One region of the Proteus sp. CA142267 genome, then DNA from elsewhere that is predicted to be linked to it. Evidence: predicted binding sites of a transcription regulator. Region 1 holds the regulator's gene; each other region holds the start of a gene.

Region 1 (4,470 bases):
TTAAAGATGCATTAGATTATTATCGCCAATGCAGTGCGTTGCCTTTATTAAATAAAATAAAGAAAACGACACTTATCATTCATGCTAAAGACGATCCATTTATGTCTGCGGATGTTATTCCTGATGTCAAAACGCTACCCAATAACATTGAGTATCAACTTACAGAATTTGGTGGGCATGTGGGATTTGTTGGTGGAAAGCTCTCTAAACCGGTGATGTGGCTAGAAAACCGCATTCCTGATTGGTTGGCGACCTATTTGGAGAAAGCAAAATGATAATACCTTGGAGCGAGCTTTCAACTGAAACACTAGACAATCTCATTGAAAGTTTCGTTTTACGAGAAGGTACTGATTATGGTATCCAAGAGAAAACGCTTGAACAAAAAGTCGCCGACGTAAAAAAACAACTTAAATCCGGCGAGGCCGTGTTGGTTTGGTCTGAACTTCATGAGAGCGTCAATATTATGCCTGCATCGCAATTTCGCTCTGATTAGTTATTCAAAGTCAGCGATGTATCGCCATCAATAAGGGCCAACCTTATTTAGCAAAAGGATAACCTATGTCAATTAAGCATCCTATCATTGCAGTGACTGGTTCAAGTGGTGCAGGAACTACCACAACAAGCCAAGCTTTTCGTAAAATATTCCAACAACTCAATGCAAATGCTGCATTAATTGATGGAGATAGTTTTCATCGCTATACCCGTCCTGAAATGGATATGGCGATAAGAAAAGCCAGAGAACAAGGTAGACATATCAGTTATTTTGGCCCTGAAGCAAATGATTTTAGCTTACTGAGTAAGACCTTAAGTCAATATAGCGATACAGGACAAGGGCAATCTCGCAAATATCTACACTCTTATGATGAAGCAACCCCTTACAACCAATTACCAGGAACATTTACTCCTTGGGAGCCATTAGCTAGTAATACTGATGTTCTCTTTTATGAAGGATTGCACGGCGGCGTTGTTACCAACGAACATGATGTCGCTCAACATGTTGATTTATTGGTCGGTGTTGTTCCTATCGTCAACCTAGAGTGGATACAAAAGCTTATCCGAGACACGACAGAAAGGGGGCACTCACAAGAGGCGGTAAGAGATTCAGTTGTACGCTCAATGGATGATTATATTAGCTACATTATTCCTCAATTTTCACGCACTCACATTAACTTCCAACGCGTTCCGACCGTTGATACTTCGAACCCTTTTTCTGCCAAAGCAATTCCCACTCTTGATGAAAGCTTTATTGTTATTCGTTTTCGTGGCTTAACTGATATTGATTTTCCCTATTTACTTGCGATGTTACATGGCTCGTTTATGTCAACAATAAACACTATTGTTGTACCGGGCGGGAAATTGGGATTAGCGATGGAATTAATTATGGCACCATTAGTCAAAAAATTATTAAATGGCGAAAAGATAAGTTAACCAAAATAAAATTTGTCTCTATAAAAATAATATCCCTTAATTAATGGGATATTATTTTTCAAATTAAACTTTATTTTAAAATATCAAAATTAGTCAATATCTTTTATTTCAAATGAATGCGTAATATTGGCTGCTTTTCCTAACATTAAAGAAACAGAACAATATTTTTCTGCGGATAATTGAACTGCTCGTTCTACAATTTTATCCGTTAATTCTTTACCTGAAACAATAAAATGTAAATTGATATCAGTAAATAAACGAGGGGCTTCTTCGCGTCGCTCTGATGTTAATTTCACTTCACAATCAGTCACTTGGTGACGACCTTTACGTAAAATGCTTACGACATCAATAGCGCTACATCCACCCGCAGCAATTAATACCATTTCCATTGGGCTTGGGGCTTTATCACCCGAATTCCCATCCATCATAATTTGATGGCCTGATGAAGATTCACCGACAAAAGATAAATCTTCAACCCACTTAACTCGTGCTTCCATTTATTTTCCCCCTAAAGATGACAGAAACTAAAAGAGTACATTCTCATAATTCAACTAGCAATTAGCAAATAGGTTTATTATGCTGACTGCGTAAAACGAGACTTAATGCACTAATTGTGTTAAAAACAATATCTGCTTGATGATAGTGGTTAAGATCAATGCATTATTTTCTCATTTATTATAATCTACTCCATATTAACTTACCGTGTTCTCAGGAAGTTAATAGGTAAAGATAGGATTTTTAAGCACGCTGTCTCAAAAGGGAACCTATCCGTTTTGAAAGGCTGCATTTAACGTACAGAGGATAACGCGAATGGTTCTCGGCAAGCCGCAAACAGACCCGACTCTTGAATGGTTTTTGTCACACTGCCATATTCACAAATATCCATCCAAGAGCACGCTGATCCACCAAGGTGAGAAAGCGGAAACACTTTATTATATTGTTAAAGGTTCCGTGGCTGTTCTTATTAAAGATGAAGAAGGAAAAGAAATGATCCTCTCCTACCTAAATCAGGGGGATTTCATCGGTGAACTTGGATTATTTGAAGAAGATCAAGAACGTAGTGCATGGGTTCGAGCAAAAACAGCCTGTGAAGTAGCAGAAATTTCCTATAAAAAATTCCGCCAATTAATTCAGGTTAACCCTGATATTCTGATGCGCCTTTCTGCTCAAATGGCGAACAGATTACAAACAACATCAGAAAAAGTAGGTAACCTTGCTTTCCTTGATGTAACAGGCCGTATTGCACAAACCTTATTAAACTTAGCAAAACAACCCGATGCAATGACGCATCCTGATGGCATGCAAATTAAAATTACACGTCAGGAAATTGGTCAAATCGTTGGTTGTTCACGCGAAACTGTAGGCCGTATTCTGAAAATGCTGGAAGATCAAAACTTGATCTCCGCACACGGTAAAACTATCGTCGTTTACGGGACTCGCTAAGTTTTCCCGCTCGAAACAAACAATAGCCCATAACAGGGCTATTGATATACTTTTTGTTAAACCCCATCCTCGTTGATGGGGTTTTCAGTTGATACTATCCTTTTACAAATTCTGCAATAGCCGCTTTCAATGCCACCATTCCTTCTTGCAGTTCTTCTTGAGTAATAATTAACGACGGTGTAAAACGCATCACATCAGCCCCTGCGTTTAACATCATTAAGCCATGTTTAGCAGCAAGACCGAGTAACTCTTTGGCTTTACCTTCATATTGTGGCGCTAATTGCGCTCCTATCAACAAACCTTGTCCACGGATTTGCGAAAAGACCTGGTACGTTTGATTGATTGCCGCCAGTTCATCCACAATCCATTGATAGCGCTTTTCTACACCCTCAAGTACCTCTGGTGTATTAATTAAATCAAATGCGACATTACCCACTGCACAAGCTAATGGATTGCCACCATAGGTTGTACCATGCGTTCCAACACCCATTGCGGAAGCTATCTCATATGTTGTTAACATCGCACTGAGTGGAAAACCGCTTCCCAGCGCTTTGGCGGTTGTAATAATGTCTGGTGTCACATCATAGTTCATATAGGCAAACAGTTTACCTGTACGCCCCATACCTGTTTGTACTTCATCAAGAACAAGCAGAGCTTGATGCTTATCACACAACCGACGTAGCCCTCTCATAAACTCAGGTGTTGCCGCTGTTACGCCACCTTCACCTTGAACTGGCTCTAAAACAACGGCACAAGTGTGGTCATCCATAACCGCTTTAACAGCATCTAAATCATTAAACGGTACATGCACGATATCGGCAGGCTTAGGACCAAAACCATCCGCATATTTAGGTTGTCCACCAACCGATACTGTAAACAGCGTTCTGCCATGAAATGCATTGTGAAAGGCAATAATTTTAGTTTTATAAGGGCTATGGCGAGTAATGGCATAATGGCGAGCCAATTTAAATGCGGCTTCATTTGCTTCTGCACCCGAATTGGCAAAAAAGACACGTTCTGCAAATGTGTTATCTATTAATTTTTGTGCTAAACGTAATGCAGGTTCATTCGTAAAAATATTACTGACGTGCCAAAGTTGCTCACTTTGTTCTTTCAAGGCTTGATTTAGAGCTGGATGAGCATGCCCTAGTGCTAAAACCGCAATACCACCAGCAAAATCGATATACGATTTTCCTTGCTGATCCCAAACACGGCTACCCATCCCTTTGACAGGAATAAATTCTGCGGGTGAATAAATTGGCAACATTACTTGATCGTATGTTGCCCTATTGATGCTTTGATTTGTCATTACCCCACCTGATCGTTACCCATATTCAATATGAAAATATAATCACTAAATATGAATAAAAAATCAAATGTGGTTTTGTATAAAAAGACGTTATTTCGCTATTTAAATGCTATCCATTTAATATTTAAGGAAATTATTTAATAGCTCATGTCCTTGTTCACTTAAAATACTTTCCGGGTGAAATTGAACCCCTTCAATTGGCAGTGTACGATGGCGAATTCCCATAATTTCATCAACATTTCCATCATGTTGGCTCCATGCCGTCACTTCAAAAGGTACTGGTAATGTTG
Region 2 (4,470 bases), on a different contig from region 1:
TTATTTGTATGAATACGTAAAAATAATGACGTCAAAAAAATGTGCGGGTATCCTTTGATAAGTTGTATAAAGGAGACATTATGGGGAAGTATATACCTGTCACATTAAATAATATTACTGCACTCGAATTTCAATCCTCACTACCACAAGGCAAAGTCGCTTTAGTTTGTGAAGGCGGAGGTCAACGTGGGATCTTTACTGCGGGTGTCCTTGATGAATTTATGCGATCACAATTTGATCCCTTTGATATTTTACTTGGGGTGTCTGCGGGGGCGCAAAATTTATCTGCTTTTGCCTGTGGTCAGCGTGGATATGCACGTAAAATTATTAATCGTTATACAACTAATAATCAATTTTTTAATCCCCTTCGCTTTGTCCGCGGTGGTAATTTACTGGATCTTGATTGGTATATAGACACAACAGCCAAAGAAATGCCGCTTGATATGCCAACAGCGCTACGTCGTTTTGATACGGGGCGTGAATTTTATATGGTGGCAAGTCGTTCTGATAATTTTCAGGCAAATTATTTTCAACCCGATGAACCGACTTGGCTTGAGATAATCAAAGCATCCAGTGCTATTCCTGCTTTTTATCGTAATGGTGTCTTATTTCATGATGTTGTTTATCATGATGGTGGGATTAGCGATGCTATTCCTGTGAGAGAAGCTTATCGACGTGGCGGCCGTACTATCGTCGTCGTTCGTACTGTTCCTTCTGAATATCAATACACAACAGAATGGGTTGAGCGCATGGGAAAATGGTTTGAAAATAGCCGTTTACAGCGCTTTATGGAGATGGCACAAGTGCATATCGAAACCTATACCGAGACAATTAAATTTATCCAATCTCCCCCAGAAGATGTTGTGGTTATTGAAATATATCCACCAACGACATTGCAATCTAGCGCGTTAGGAAGTCGTTTAAGTGCACTAAATCATGATTATCATGTGGGCAGACGTTGTGGGCGCTATTTTCTGGCAACAATTGGTCAGCACTTTTCTAAGAAAAAATTCAAGCAGCATGATAAAAAAGTCTTTAGTTTGTTTGAACAAGAAGCGAAGGCTGATAAAGCAGAGAATACTTCTATTATTCAACAAGGAACTCGCAGCGTACATCCTGACGCGAGGCAGATTCAGAATGAATAAATTTATTGATACTCACTGCCATTTTGATTTCCCAGTTTTTTATGATGATATTGCCAACAGCTTATCGTTAGCGCATCAAGCTCGTGTTGAAAAAATAATTATTCCTGCCGTTGCCCGTTGGAATTTTGATGTTGTTGCTGAGCTCGCTAATCATCACCATCAACTATATTGTGCTTTAGGATTACACCCTTTATATATTGAAGAGCATGCTGAACAGCACTTATTGGCGTTAGAACAGAAATTAAAAACAGTTTCTCGTTGTGTTGCCATTGGAGAAATTGGGCTTGATGATTATATGGAAAACCCTCAGCCAGAGAAGCAAGAGGCGTTTTTAATTGCACAGCTTAAGTTAGCAATTAAATTTGATTTGCCCGTGATCCTGCATTCGCGTAAAACCCACGATAAGCTAAGTGCACTTTTACGCCGTTATGATGTGCCTCGCAAAGGGGTGATTCATGGTTTTGCCGGAAGTCTGCAACAGGCAGAAAAGTTTATTCAGCTAGGCTATTTTATTGGTGTTGGTGGAACCATTACTTATGAGCGAGCACAAAAAACTCGCCGTGCAATTGCCTCGTTACCGCTAGAATATCTGTTATTAGAAACAGATGCTCCTGATATGCCTGTAAGTGGTTTTCAAGGTGAACCTAATCGCCCAGAACGTATTCAGAACGTTTTTTCCCAACTCTGTGAGCTGCGTCAAGGATCACCGGAGGTGATCGCAGAGCAACTCTATCTCAATAGCCTACAATTATTTGGGCTCAACAATATTACCTAGTGCTTGAATGAAAATGCGGTTTATCTAAAGGTTAAAAACTCCCCTTATTTTAATCTTATTAATATGAATAGGGCGTTTGTTTATTCCCTCGATTTAAGATTGAAAATACGGTTTGTTAATCCCAAGAGTATTTTTTCTAATTAGCCTGTTCAACAAATGCGTTTTCTTTCTTATTTGTGTGATCAACCTCTCATTTGTGACTTTTGTGTTACTTTTTTCAGACTCTATTTGTGATGGATATTGAGGGTTCTTTTCTTAGACTAGGTATAATTATCTGGCAAAAAGAGTCAATAAGCTCTGGCAAGGGCATTATTGATAATCCATTAAATTTTTATGTGAACAGGGATCCTTCAATGCAACTCATTATGAGCTTGGTCGGAATGGCAACATTAATATTGATAGCTATTCTGTTTTCCAGCAATCGACGTGCAATTAGACTACGTACAGTTGGTGGCGCATTCCTTATTCAGATTGGCTTAGGTGCCTTTGTTCTTTATTCCGACGGTGGTCGCGAGGTGCTTCTTGCGATTTCTGATGGTGTAAAGAATGTTATTGATTACGGCAATAATGGGATGAGCTTTCTATTCGCAGGCTTAGTATCCGATAAAATGTTCGAGTTGTTTGGTGGTGGCGGTTTCGTATTCGCCCTACGCGTACTGCCTGTTATCGTGTTTTTCTCTTCACTCATTGCAGTGCTGTATTACCTCGGCATTATGCAAATAGTTATTAAAATTCTCGGTGGTGGCTTACAAAAAGTACTTGGTACATCACGAACAGAATCTATGTCTGCAACTGCAAATATTTTCGTTGGACAAACCGAAGCTCCGCTTGTTGTTCGCCCTTATATCGCAAGAATGACAACTTCAGAGCTCTTTGCGGTTATGTGTGGTGGTTTAGCCTCTGTTGCGGGTTCAGTACTTGCTGGATACGCGAGTATGGGCGTACCGTTGGAGTATCTGATCACAGCATCCTTTATGGCGGCTCCTGGTGGTTTACTCTTTGCTAAATTGCTGATCCCTGAAACAGAAACACCAGATGATCAAAAAGATGCATTTGATAAAATGGCGGATGACGAAAAACCTGCCAATATTATCGATGCTGCTGCTGCGGGTGCCTCTTCAGGTTTACAGCTTGCTCTTAACGTCGGTGCTATGTTACTTGCCTTCGTTGCATTAATTGCATTAGTTAATGGTATTCTCGGTGGCATTGGTGGCTGGTTTGGTTATGAGAATTTCTCATTAGAACTAGTGCTAGGCTGGGTGTTTGCACCTATTGCCTTCCTGATTGGTGTACCTTGGAGTGAAGCAACCATTGCAGGCTCATTTATTGGACAAAAAATTGTTATCAATGAGTTCTATGCTTACTCTGAATTTAGTAAATACCTAAAAGAAGATGCATTAGTTGCAGGTTCTGGATTAGTGGTGTTATCTGCTCAAACGAAGGTTATTATCTCCTTTGCATTATGTGGTTTTGCTAACCTCTCTTCTGTTGCTGTGCTGCTAGGTGGTTTAGGTGGAATGGCGCCAAACCGTCGTAAAGATGTGGCTCGTTTAGGAATGAAAGCCGTGTTAGCTGGTACACTCTCTAACTTAATGAGTGCAACGATTGCAGGATTCTTCTTTGCATTAACGGCAATGGCAGTTGTTGCTGCTTAATTGATTTTTATTGTGAAGAGCAGATGGGTTTTGCCTATCTGCTCTTTTATGTTTGTTTTCTGTTGTAATGTTAACTACTTTTATTGTGTGAGACATTTCGCAATTTGTATTGAGTCGGGTCAATAGCAATATCATTTGATATTGCTCACGCTTTTTTTGCGTTATAAAGACGACTTAAAGGCGCTATTCGAGTAACATTAAACCAGAAAATGACCTAATTGTGATACCTATCACATTTTTATGTTATTGTTTGCAAGTTGCATTTAATTAGTGTGACGTAAAGCACATCTAATTGTTCCTTAGCGTGTTCAAATAAGATGTGCTGAAACTTCATGGAATGGCGAAGGCTCAATGACGGGTCGCCGAAGTGAGCATAGCGCGGTGAGAGGGAGCTCAGCTGTCGTTGTAGTGCAAGTTACAACAACATCTTCAAGGAACCAAGTCCGCTCGCCAACAAATTTAATCGCTAACCTTAAGCGTACGCCCAAAAAGGGCTTGAGAAACATCGTTGGAGAGTTTTATGACAGATTTAACCGCTGCAGCGCGCCTTGCGCTGTCTTTGATGGATTTAACTACATTAAATGATGATGACACTGATGCAAAAGTGACTGCATTATGTCATCAGGCTAAAAGCCCAGAAGGCAATACAGCCGCTATTTGTATCTACCCACGTTTTATTCCATTAGCACGTAAAGTGTTACGTGAACAAGGTACTCCAGACGTCCGTATCGCAACCGTAACTAACTTCCCTCATGGTAATGATGATTTAGATATCGCATTAGCAGAAACCAACGCGGCATTAGCTTATGGCGCAGATGAGGTTGATGTAGTTTTCCCTTACCGTGCATTTATGGCAGGTAACGAGCAAATCGGTTTTGATATCGTTAAAGCATGT
Region 3 (4,470 bases), on a different contig from region 1:
AAAATCTTAATTCAACACAAATTAGCGTCGAGACATTTAAGGGTAAAGTTCAACTAAGTGGTTTCGTCTCTTCGCAAGCGGATGCTAATCGTGCCATTGAAACGACACGCAAAGTTACAGGTGTAAAAGGCGTTATCAACTCAATGGTTATTCGCTGATCCCCTCTTTATTCTAGTCTTCCTTTAGCCTTACTTTTTAGACCACCTTTTCGGTGGTCTTTTTTTGCCAAGTATTTCATTTTTAGCATTTGCTTTTATTATAAAGCAGATCAATTTTTATAAAAAACGCCAATGGATTAAAAAAAGGTTATTTTTACCTAGCATTAATAATCGTTCATAAAAAGAGCAATGCAAAAGAATAATTAATCATTTACTGATTGAAATTTGATCTTCATGTTTTTATAAATATGCCCTATCTTAAACCTCTTTTATTCTTCTTTTACTTCTTTCTATCTCTTGATAGATAAAGTACTTTTGCTAAAATCAAATTAAAGGTGCATTTTAAATACATCTATTTAATACTCTCTTTTCTTTATTAAAAGCTCGTTAGTTTTTAATAAATAAAAATACTCTTTCTTATCTTATTAAGATGGTGTAAATAAAAGATATATATAAAATACATCTTTCTTATTATTTTAATATTAAATATTTTATTTAAAATGCATCTTTTTTTATTTATCGTTATTTTTAATTACCCATAAGTAGTGTATTCAACAATAAACTAGAGACTTTATATTATCTAAAAATGAAAGGCTTTATTCGAATTTAAAAAAACAAAAAAAGCGAAGATAATCTTCGCTTTTCATTAAGAGATATTCTTTTAAAGAAAGAATAATTAGAAACGGTAACCCACACCAAACATAAAGACAAATGGGTCTAAACGTGTTTTAACGTCAAAGTCTTTATTAGCAACTTCACTGTTGAATCTTGCTTTTGTTTCGATGTTCATCCACCAAACAGAAGCATTCAGCATCCAGTTTTTATCGAGGTTATAATCTAAACCTGCTTGTGCTGCAAAGCCCCATGAATCCTTAAGATCAAGTCCATTTAAACCTAAACCATCAACAGCTGGGTTATTATTGAATTTCTCATCAAAGAACGTGGTAAAGTTAAGACCTGCACCTAAATAAGGGCGTAGTTTGTCTTCACCATTACCGAAGTAGTATTGCGCCATTAATGTTGGTGGTAAATGTTTAACTTTTGCAATTTCGCCAACACCAGTTAATGATACTTTATGTTCAAAAGGAGTAGCTGCTAATAACTCAACACCAATATTATCAGTAATCATATACCCAAAAGTTAAACCTAATTGAGTATTATTATTTACTTCAAAATGGTCGCCACCTAATATTGCATCAGAGCCTGCATTTGGACGAACAGTTGCAGTACCAGCACGGAATAAAAAATCACCGGCTTGGTGAGCGAAAGAAATAGAAGGCGCAAGAGTTGCAGCCGCTAAAATAAGCGCAGAAAGTTTTTTCATTATTTAACCCATTCCTGTAATAAGTAAAATCTCCGCTAAAAATATAACCATTTATTGATAATTATGATCTAATACCGATCACAACTTTGGAATTATTTTTGCAGAAAGTGTTATTTCTCTTTTTATTATTTATCAATGCTATTATTTATAATTGATCCACATCAAATTACCTATTAATACAATTTTTTCTTATAATTAAATTTATTCTTAGTAATACTTTTTGAATAAAAAATATCCTAAAAAGATTAATTTAAAAATAAAGTTATTCTTATGTTAATATTATGTTTGTTTTATTTTAAATTCTGTGCATATTCTGATTATTAACATCAAGAAAAAAACCAAATAAGAGAAGTAAGAGAAAATATCCCTTTTTGCTGTTGTAGAAGGTACAATAGCGCGCATTGACACAGTCTATTTTTATAGGAGCAGTTTCATGCCTACCACGGCACGCACAATCTACCGAGACAGTCTGAATTTTTATAAGAATGAACGACGTAGTATTGTTACCCTTTCCGCTATCCTTGCTGTTGTGTTAGCGATAGTTCATGTCTTAATTGGCCCTAATCCTCAAGAATATCAATTGATGATTGAGTTTGTGGCTAATTTTAAAAATACACAGCTTTCTTCTACTTCTCCTGCTGAATTAGAAGCAATGTCAAACAGTGTCGTGGGTATCGCCAAAAAAGTGTTATCACTGTATGCATTTGAAACACTACAGCAGAGCATCTTGGTGCTAACCTTATTGATGTTTGCTATGGCAATCTCTGCAGGTCACAACGTCACCCTTGGTCAAACATTTAACGCATGTTTACCTCGCTTACCAAAAATGTTTTTACTGATTGTTCTGTGCTCTATTTTGATTAGCGCAGGTTTTATGGTGATGATTATTCCTGGCATCATTTTGCTAATCGGTTTTGCATTAGCGCCCGTTGTCTTAGTGCGCCAACAAAATATGGGAAGTGCAATACGTTTAGGTTGGAAGATTGGGTTTAGTGAGTCTGGCTCACTTATTCCTGCTTTAGGTATTTGGATCTTATTGCAGTTTGGTATTGGTTTTGTGAGTAATCTTACAATTCAACTGCCTGATCTTATCCATAACTTCTTATTCTATTTTCTGAAAAATATGGCTTCAGCGTGGATGATTATTTACCTATTTCGTTTATTTATGTTGGTTGAGAACAAATACATAACGCAACAAACGCGCTAATCTATTCAAGACATAGCTATCCACAAAATTTACCGATAAAAAATCCCGTGTATAAGCTAACGACTTATCACGGGATTTTGCTTTTTATTCATCACTACTCGTAAAACTTAACCAAAATACTTAAGGCGTTGATGTATGGCTCTCTATTGGTACTTCTAATATCGCATTTTCGTTATTCTCTGTTTCTTGGCTTTCAGCTTCTTGCTTTAGAGCCTCTTTTCTTGCTTCTTTCTGTTTTTCTTTGATCTGCTGTCGGCTTTGATAAAGCCGGATCACAAAATAGAGATCAGGGGCGATAATTAAGTCATCTTCATTTAGTGAAATTCTGTTACGTTCAATCCAGCGATTTAGTTCGGTTCTGCGTCCTGCTAAAACCAATTTCACACCTTTTATTCGCAATTCCCGTATTAGTTCATCAATAGCAGCAAACACGCTGACATCGTCATAGGTAAAGCTTACAGCCGCATCTACGGCTAACCATGCTGGTCGTTGAGGCGCGCTATCAACAAGTTGAAGCACTCGTTTTTTAAAATAACCCACATTAAAATAAGTCAGTGGTGAATTAAAACGATACATCATCAAGCCATCGATAGGTTCAATACCATTATCCTTATTCATTGAGTGAACCATACCCTGTTCATCAACACCCAACAATTGATCGCTCGGACGAAAAACAATACGTAAAAACTGCAACAAACCTAATAAAACCGCAAAGCCGATACCGTTAATTAGTCCTGCCAATAACACTGCTAATAATGTAAATGATGCCAATGTGAATGCTTGTTTATTACGTTTGCGATAAGACCAAATATGACGAATACTCAACAATGACCATGAAGAGACGATCAACACAATTCCTAGCGAAGATAATGGAATATAAGCGAGAAAATCAGTCATAAATAATAGCACTAGCAGAATTACCAGTGCTGCGATAATAGAAACTAATTGTGTTTTACCACCAACAGAATCATTGACTGCAGTACGGCTACTTGCTGCACTTACAGCAAATCCTTGAGAAAGCGCTGCCGCAATATTAGCGATACCTAATGCTTTTAATTCTTGGTCCGCATCAACATCATAACCATTTTTGCTAGCAAAACTGCGGGCTGTCATCATAAAACTCACAAAGCTAATGACAGCCAAGTTTATGGATGGAACCAATAATTCTCGTAATACACCAGGATGAAATCCACTCATAGATACAACGGGTAGAAAGAGATCAACATTTCCCGCTTCTTTATTCACAATAGCAATACCATAGCTGGCTAAATCAAATTGCCAGCTAAGGTAAGTCATCACAACCATAGCAATTAATGGTGCCGGCCATCGGCTACGAAAATAGCGAATACCCAATAATAAGGCGAGTGTTATCCCAGACATCAATACCGTGGGTAAATGTGCATCCATTAATCGAAATGGGACTTCAATTAGTTTTTCGATTAAATGATCTGGGGAAGTGTCAAAACCAAATACTTTACTAATTTGTCCCACCATAATGGTGATCGCAACACCATTTAATAGCCCTTGAAGGATCGGACGAGACAGAAAATCAGTAAAAGCCCCCAATCGAAAGTGGCTGGCTAAAATACACCAAAAACCCGTCATTGCTGTCATGATAATTGCAAGTTGCCATCGTGTATTTTCATCACCAGCAGATAATGGAATAACGACCGCAGCAATAACGGCGCACGTTGCAGCATCAGGCCCTGTAATTAATTGGCGAGAAGTACCAAATAATGCATAAATAATCATGGGAAAAATACAGGCATATAATCCAACAA
Region 4 (4,470 bases), on a different contig from region 1:
GGATGTTTAGGGGCAAGTTCAGCCAATGTTGCTAAAGCTTTCTTCGGCTGAGTCACTAATGAACCATCAGGAAGATGAGTTAATAGATCCAACGAACCCGATGAAAAATGCAGTGCACTTTGGCCATTGCTGATAATTGCGCAAGACTTACCGGCTTCAGCAAGACGAATACCTGCGGTTAAACCTGCAAGTCCGCTACCTATAATGATGACGTCAAATTTCATTATCTGCCTCCGCTGAAGCTGTTTTTTCAATCATATCAGCATCTAAACCACATAAACCTTGGTAAACCCAGCTGGTGAATTCACTTTCACGTAATGCATTACCCCAAGCAATTGGTCGAATACCTTTCCAACGCTCATTTAAGAAATGGGCAAGCTGTTGTTCTGACTCGTGAGGAGTAGTAACTTGTAAACGGTTTAATAAACCCGCTGCACGACAAGCACAAAGTTCACCTTGGCATGTTCCCATACCCACACGAGTACGGCGACGTAAATCAAGTAAATTATTGACTGTTAAAGAGTTAACTGCATAGCGAACTTCCCCCGCAGTAACGGCTTCACATTCACAAACTAAACTCTTATCGCTACGCTCATTGCTCAATAATTTATTAGCTAAATCACCATGACGATAAACCGCAGAACCACGAATTGGCGCAGGTAATGAAACAACGCTACGTAATGCCTGCTCTGCTGACTGACGAGAGCCAGGTAAAGCTTCTTCTGCTGTGGTACATTTTGCAGAAACATTTAATTTTTCGCAGATTTTATCTGTTGCCCATTCAGCCATTAAACGGTAAGTCATTAATTTACCGCCAGTAATAGTAATGAAGCCTTCTAATCCATCACGTTGCGCATGGTCGAGTAAAACAATACCACGACTAACATTACGACCAGATGGATCATCATCACTTGCCACTAAAGGACGCACACCTGCATAAGCACGTAAAATTCGAGTTTGAGCCAGTTTTGGCGCTAACATTGAACCTTCACGGATAAGAATATCGACTTCTTCAGGAGTGACATACATATTGTCAATTTCATCGTAAGGTACTCGTGTTGATGTTGTACCAATCAATGAAATGGTGTCGCCAGGAACTAAAATATCGGCATCCGCAGGTTTACGACAACGGTTGATCACCATATTGTTAATACGATGACCTAAAATCAGTAATGCACCTTTGGCTGGGAACATACGAACTTTTAACTCGCCATACTCAGCGATTTTTTGTCCCCAAATCCCTCCAGCATTCGCCACTATTTGCGCGCGAATTTCATACAGTTTTTTCGCTTGATGATCGTAAACTTTCACGCCTTTAACACGGTCACCTTCACGAATAAGTCCAACGACTTCATGATAAGTCAGTACTTGAGCGCCATGTTCGCGGGCATCTAACATATTTGCGGCCGTTAAACGGAAAGGATCAACTGTGCCATCAGGAACTTTAACCGCACCGATTAAATTAGGGTTAACAGAAGGCTCTAAGCGAATAGCTTCTTCGGGTGAAATCGCTTGAGCATCAATCCCTGCAGCTTGGCAAGATTGAATAAAGGTCTGTTGAAACTCTAAAGAATCTTCTGGAAGGGTAATAAAAAGGCCATCCGTTTTTTCAACACAATGACGAGCGACCCGTTTTAAAATCATGTTTTCTTCAATACACTCACGCGCTGACTCTGGGTCTGTTACTGCATAACGCGCACCACTGTGTAACAATCCATGATTTCGACCGGTTGCACCGGTTGCAATATCATGTCTTTCTAGCAGGACGCAACGTAATCCACGGCGTGCACAGTCTCTTGCCATGCCCGCACCAGTTGCTCCCCCACCAATAATAATGACATCAGTTTCTGTCACTGGTGAACCGCTCATCATAGAGATGCCCTCTCACATTACATTCAGCAAACGCTTATTTATTCTTTAGCGTTAATTATAGTGTATAAGATACACAAAAAATGTGGTTAATGTTTGATAATGAGCAAAAACGAAAGAGAAACGCTCACGAGTGAAAGATTAAAACCACATATGTGACACCAATCACAAATTATTTAACAAAAAGTATTTGATAAAGTTAACATATCACTCAAAATTGCACATCTTGAAAAATTATTCGACAACTGAGTAATACCTCACAGTAAATTTGATTGTATAAGTTTACTATTAAGTTCGTTAAAGAAAATTTTTTGATAACTTCACTGTTCGTTTTGTCATTATTTAATATCAACATATTAAAATAAAAGCCATCGGAGGCTAATATGTTAAGTCTGTTTAGACCTGCGCCACATAAAGCGCGTTTGCCAAAAGAGCAGATAGATCCCGTCTATCGTCGTCTACGTTGGCAGATCTTTATGGGGATTTTCTTCGGTTACGCTGCTTATTATTTAGTAAGAAAAAACTTTGCGTTAGCAATGCCTTATCTTGTAGAAGAGGGATTCTCAAAAGGGGATCTAGGTTTTGCGTTATCAGGGATCTCTATTGCTTATGGTTTCTCTAAGTTTATTATGGGATCGTTCTCTGACCGCGCTAACCCACGTTATTTCTTACCTGCAGGTCTTATTTTAGCGTCTTTAGTGATGCTAGTTATGGGCTTTGTGCCATGGGCAACTTCGAGCATTATGATTATGTTCGTTCTGTTGTTCCTTTGTGGTTGGTTCCAAGGTATGGGTTGGCCTCCTTGTGGACGTACCATGGTTCACTGGTGGTCACAGAAAGAACGCGGCGGTATCGTTTCCATCTGGAACTGTGCGCATAACGTCGGCGGTGGTTTACCTCCATTACTGTTCTTATTAGGTATGGCATGGTTTAACGACTGGAAAGCAGCGTTATATATGCCTGCATTTGCAGCAATCTTAGTTGCAATGATTGCATTCGCATTAATGCGTGATACCCCTCAATCTTGTGGTTTACCTTCAATTGAAGAGTACAAAAACGATTATCCACCTGATTATAAAGAAACTGACGAACAAGAACTGACAGCAAAAGAAATCTTTATGAAGTATGTGTTCCCTAACAAACTTCTGTGGATGATTGCAATTGCGAACGTGTTCGTTTACTTACTACGCTATGGCGTGCTGGACTGGTCACCAACTTATCTACGTGAAGTAAAACACTTCGCAATGGATAAATCCTCATGGGCTTACTTCTTATACGAATACGCAGGTATTCCGGGCACACTGCTGTGTGGTTGGATGTCAGATAAAGTGTTCAAAGGTAACCGTGGTGCAACTGGCGTGTTCTTCATGACCTTAGTCACTATCGCAACTATCATATTCTGGATGAACCCAGCGGGTAACCCGAATGTTGATATGGCGTGTATGTTAATCATTGGTTTCTTAATCTACGGCCCTGTTATGTTGATCGGTCTGCATGCTCTTGAGCTTGCACCGAAAAAAGCAGCAGGTACAGCAGCAGGCTTTACCGGTTTATTCGGTTACTTAGGTGGTTCTGTTGCGGCGAGTGCTATCGTAGGTTACACAGTTGACTACTTCGGCTGGGATGGCGGCTTTATGGTCATGATCGGCGGTAGTGCACTGTCTGTTGTGTTATTACTTATCGTGATGGTTACCGAAACCAAACACAAACGTGAAATGCTTCAGAAATACGAATAATCACTAACTGATTATTTATGAAATTAGTTAAATCTCATCTCTAAAAACCAAGCCACATCAACTGTTTTGATGTGGCTTTTTTATTGCCAACTGTACATAACTTTATTGTATGTAGAATTAAAATGGAGCAGCTTTATGAGTACATCTTTTAGAATAAAACCGTTAGTTGCAGGCGTTCTTTTAACTCTATCCTTAAGTGCAATCGCACAAGCGGCAAGTGATAAGGTCGTTATCGCTCACCGTGGTGCAAGTGGTTATTTGCCTGAACATACGCTTCCTGCCAAAGCATTAGCTTATGCCCAAGGTGCAGATTATCTAGAGCAAGACTTGGTGATGACCAAAGACAACGAATTAGTTGTTTTACATGACCACTATCTTGATCGTGTAACAGATGTGGCTGATCGTTATCCTGATAGAGCAAGAAAAGATGGCCGTTACTATGCTATCGACTTTACCCTTGAAGAAATTAAGGGACTGAAATTTACCGAAGGTTTTGACATTGTTGATGGTAAAAAAGTCCAAAGTTATCCAAACCGTTTCCCTATGGGTAAATCGGATTTCCGTGTACATACTTTCCAAGAAGAAATTGAATTTATCCAAGGTCTAAACAAATCAACAGGTCAAGATATTGGTATTTATCCTGAAATCAAAGCACCTTGGTTCCATGAACAAGAAGGTAAAGACATTACCACTAAAGTACTGGAAGTGCTTAAACAGTACGGTTATACGAAAAAAACCGACAATGTTTATCTACAATCATTCGATGCTAACGACCTAAAACGCATCAAAACAGAATTGATGCCAAAAATGGGCATGGATCTAAAACTTGTTCAGCTAATTGCTTATACCGACTGGAATGAGACGT

Evidence for each region. Region 1 encodes CRP, which controls carbon source genes, mostly activating them, when cyclic AMP is high. Its sites were predicted from a motif close to ATGTGANNNNNNTCACAT; they were not measured.
Region 2: C0T34_RS10985 (NupC/NupG family nucleoside CNT transporter) is a predicted target of CRP. The motif match lies at 2,097-2,114, and genes of this name have one in related genera.
Region 3: ompW (outer membrane protein OmpW) is a predicted target of CRP. The motif match lies at 1,632-1,649, and genes of this name have one in related genera.
Region 4: glpT (glycerol-3-phosphate transporter) is a predicted target of CRP. The motif match lies at 2,058-2,075, and genes of this name have one in related genera.

Annotation. Positions count from the first base shown of each region.
Region 1 is NZ_QPMG01000009.1:159,805-164,274, reverse strand. It holds gene C0T34_RS14735 (hydrolase) at 1-275, shown strand, start outside; gene C0T34_RS14730 (YheU family protein) at 272-493, shown strand; gene C0T34_RS14725 (phosphoribulokinase) at 559-1,428, shown strand; gene C0T34_RS14720 (OsmC family protein) at 1,518-1,925, opposite strand; gene crp (cAMP-activated global transcriptional regulator CRP) at 2,239-2,871, shown strand; gene C0T34_RS14710 (aspartate aminotransferase family protein) at 2,966-4,180, opposite strand; gene C0T34_RS14705 (aminodeoxychorismate synthase component II) at 4,298-4,470, opposite strand, start outside.
Region 2 is NZ_QPMG01000005.1:210,730-215,199, reverse strand. It holds gene C0T34_RS10995 (DUF6363 domain-containing protein) at 81-1,145, shown strand; gene C0T34_RS10990 (TatD family hydrolase) at 1,138-1,920, shown strand; gene C0T34_RS10985 (NupC/NupG family nucleoside CNT transporter) at 2,274-3,575, shown strand; gene deoC (deoxyribose-phosphate aldolase) at 4,096-4,470, shown strand, end outside.
Region 3 is NZ_QPMG01000004.1:35,508-39,977, forward strand. It holds gene C0T34_RS08785 (BON domain-containing protein) at 1-158, shown strand, start outside; gene ompW (outer membrane protein OmpW) at 835-1,482, opposite strand; gene C0T34_RS08795 (YciC family protein) at 1,916-2,689, shown strand; gene C0T34_RS08800 (SulP family inorganic anion transporter) at 2,810-4,470, opposite strand, start outside.
Region 4 is NZ_QPMG01000003.1:226,427-230,896, forward strand. It holds gene glpB (glycerol-3-phosphate dehydrogenase subunit GlpB) at 1-224, opposite strand, end outside; gene glpA (anaerobic glycerol-3-phosphate dehydrogenase subunit A) at 214-1,872, opposite strand; gene glpT (glycerol-3-phosphate transporter) at 2,253-3,605, shown strand; gene glpQ (glycerophosphodiester phosphodiesterase) at 3,741-4,470, shown strand, end outside.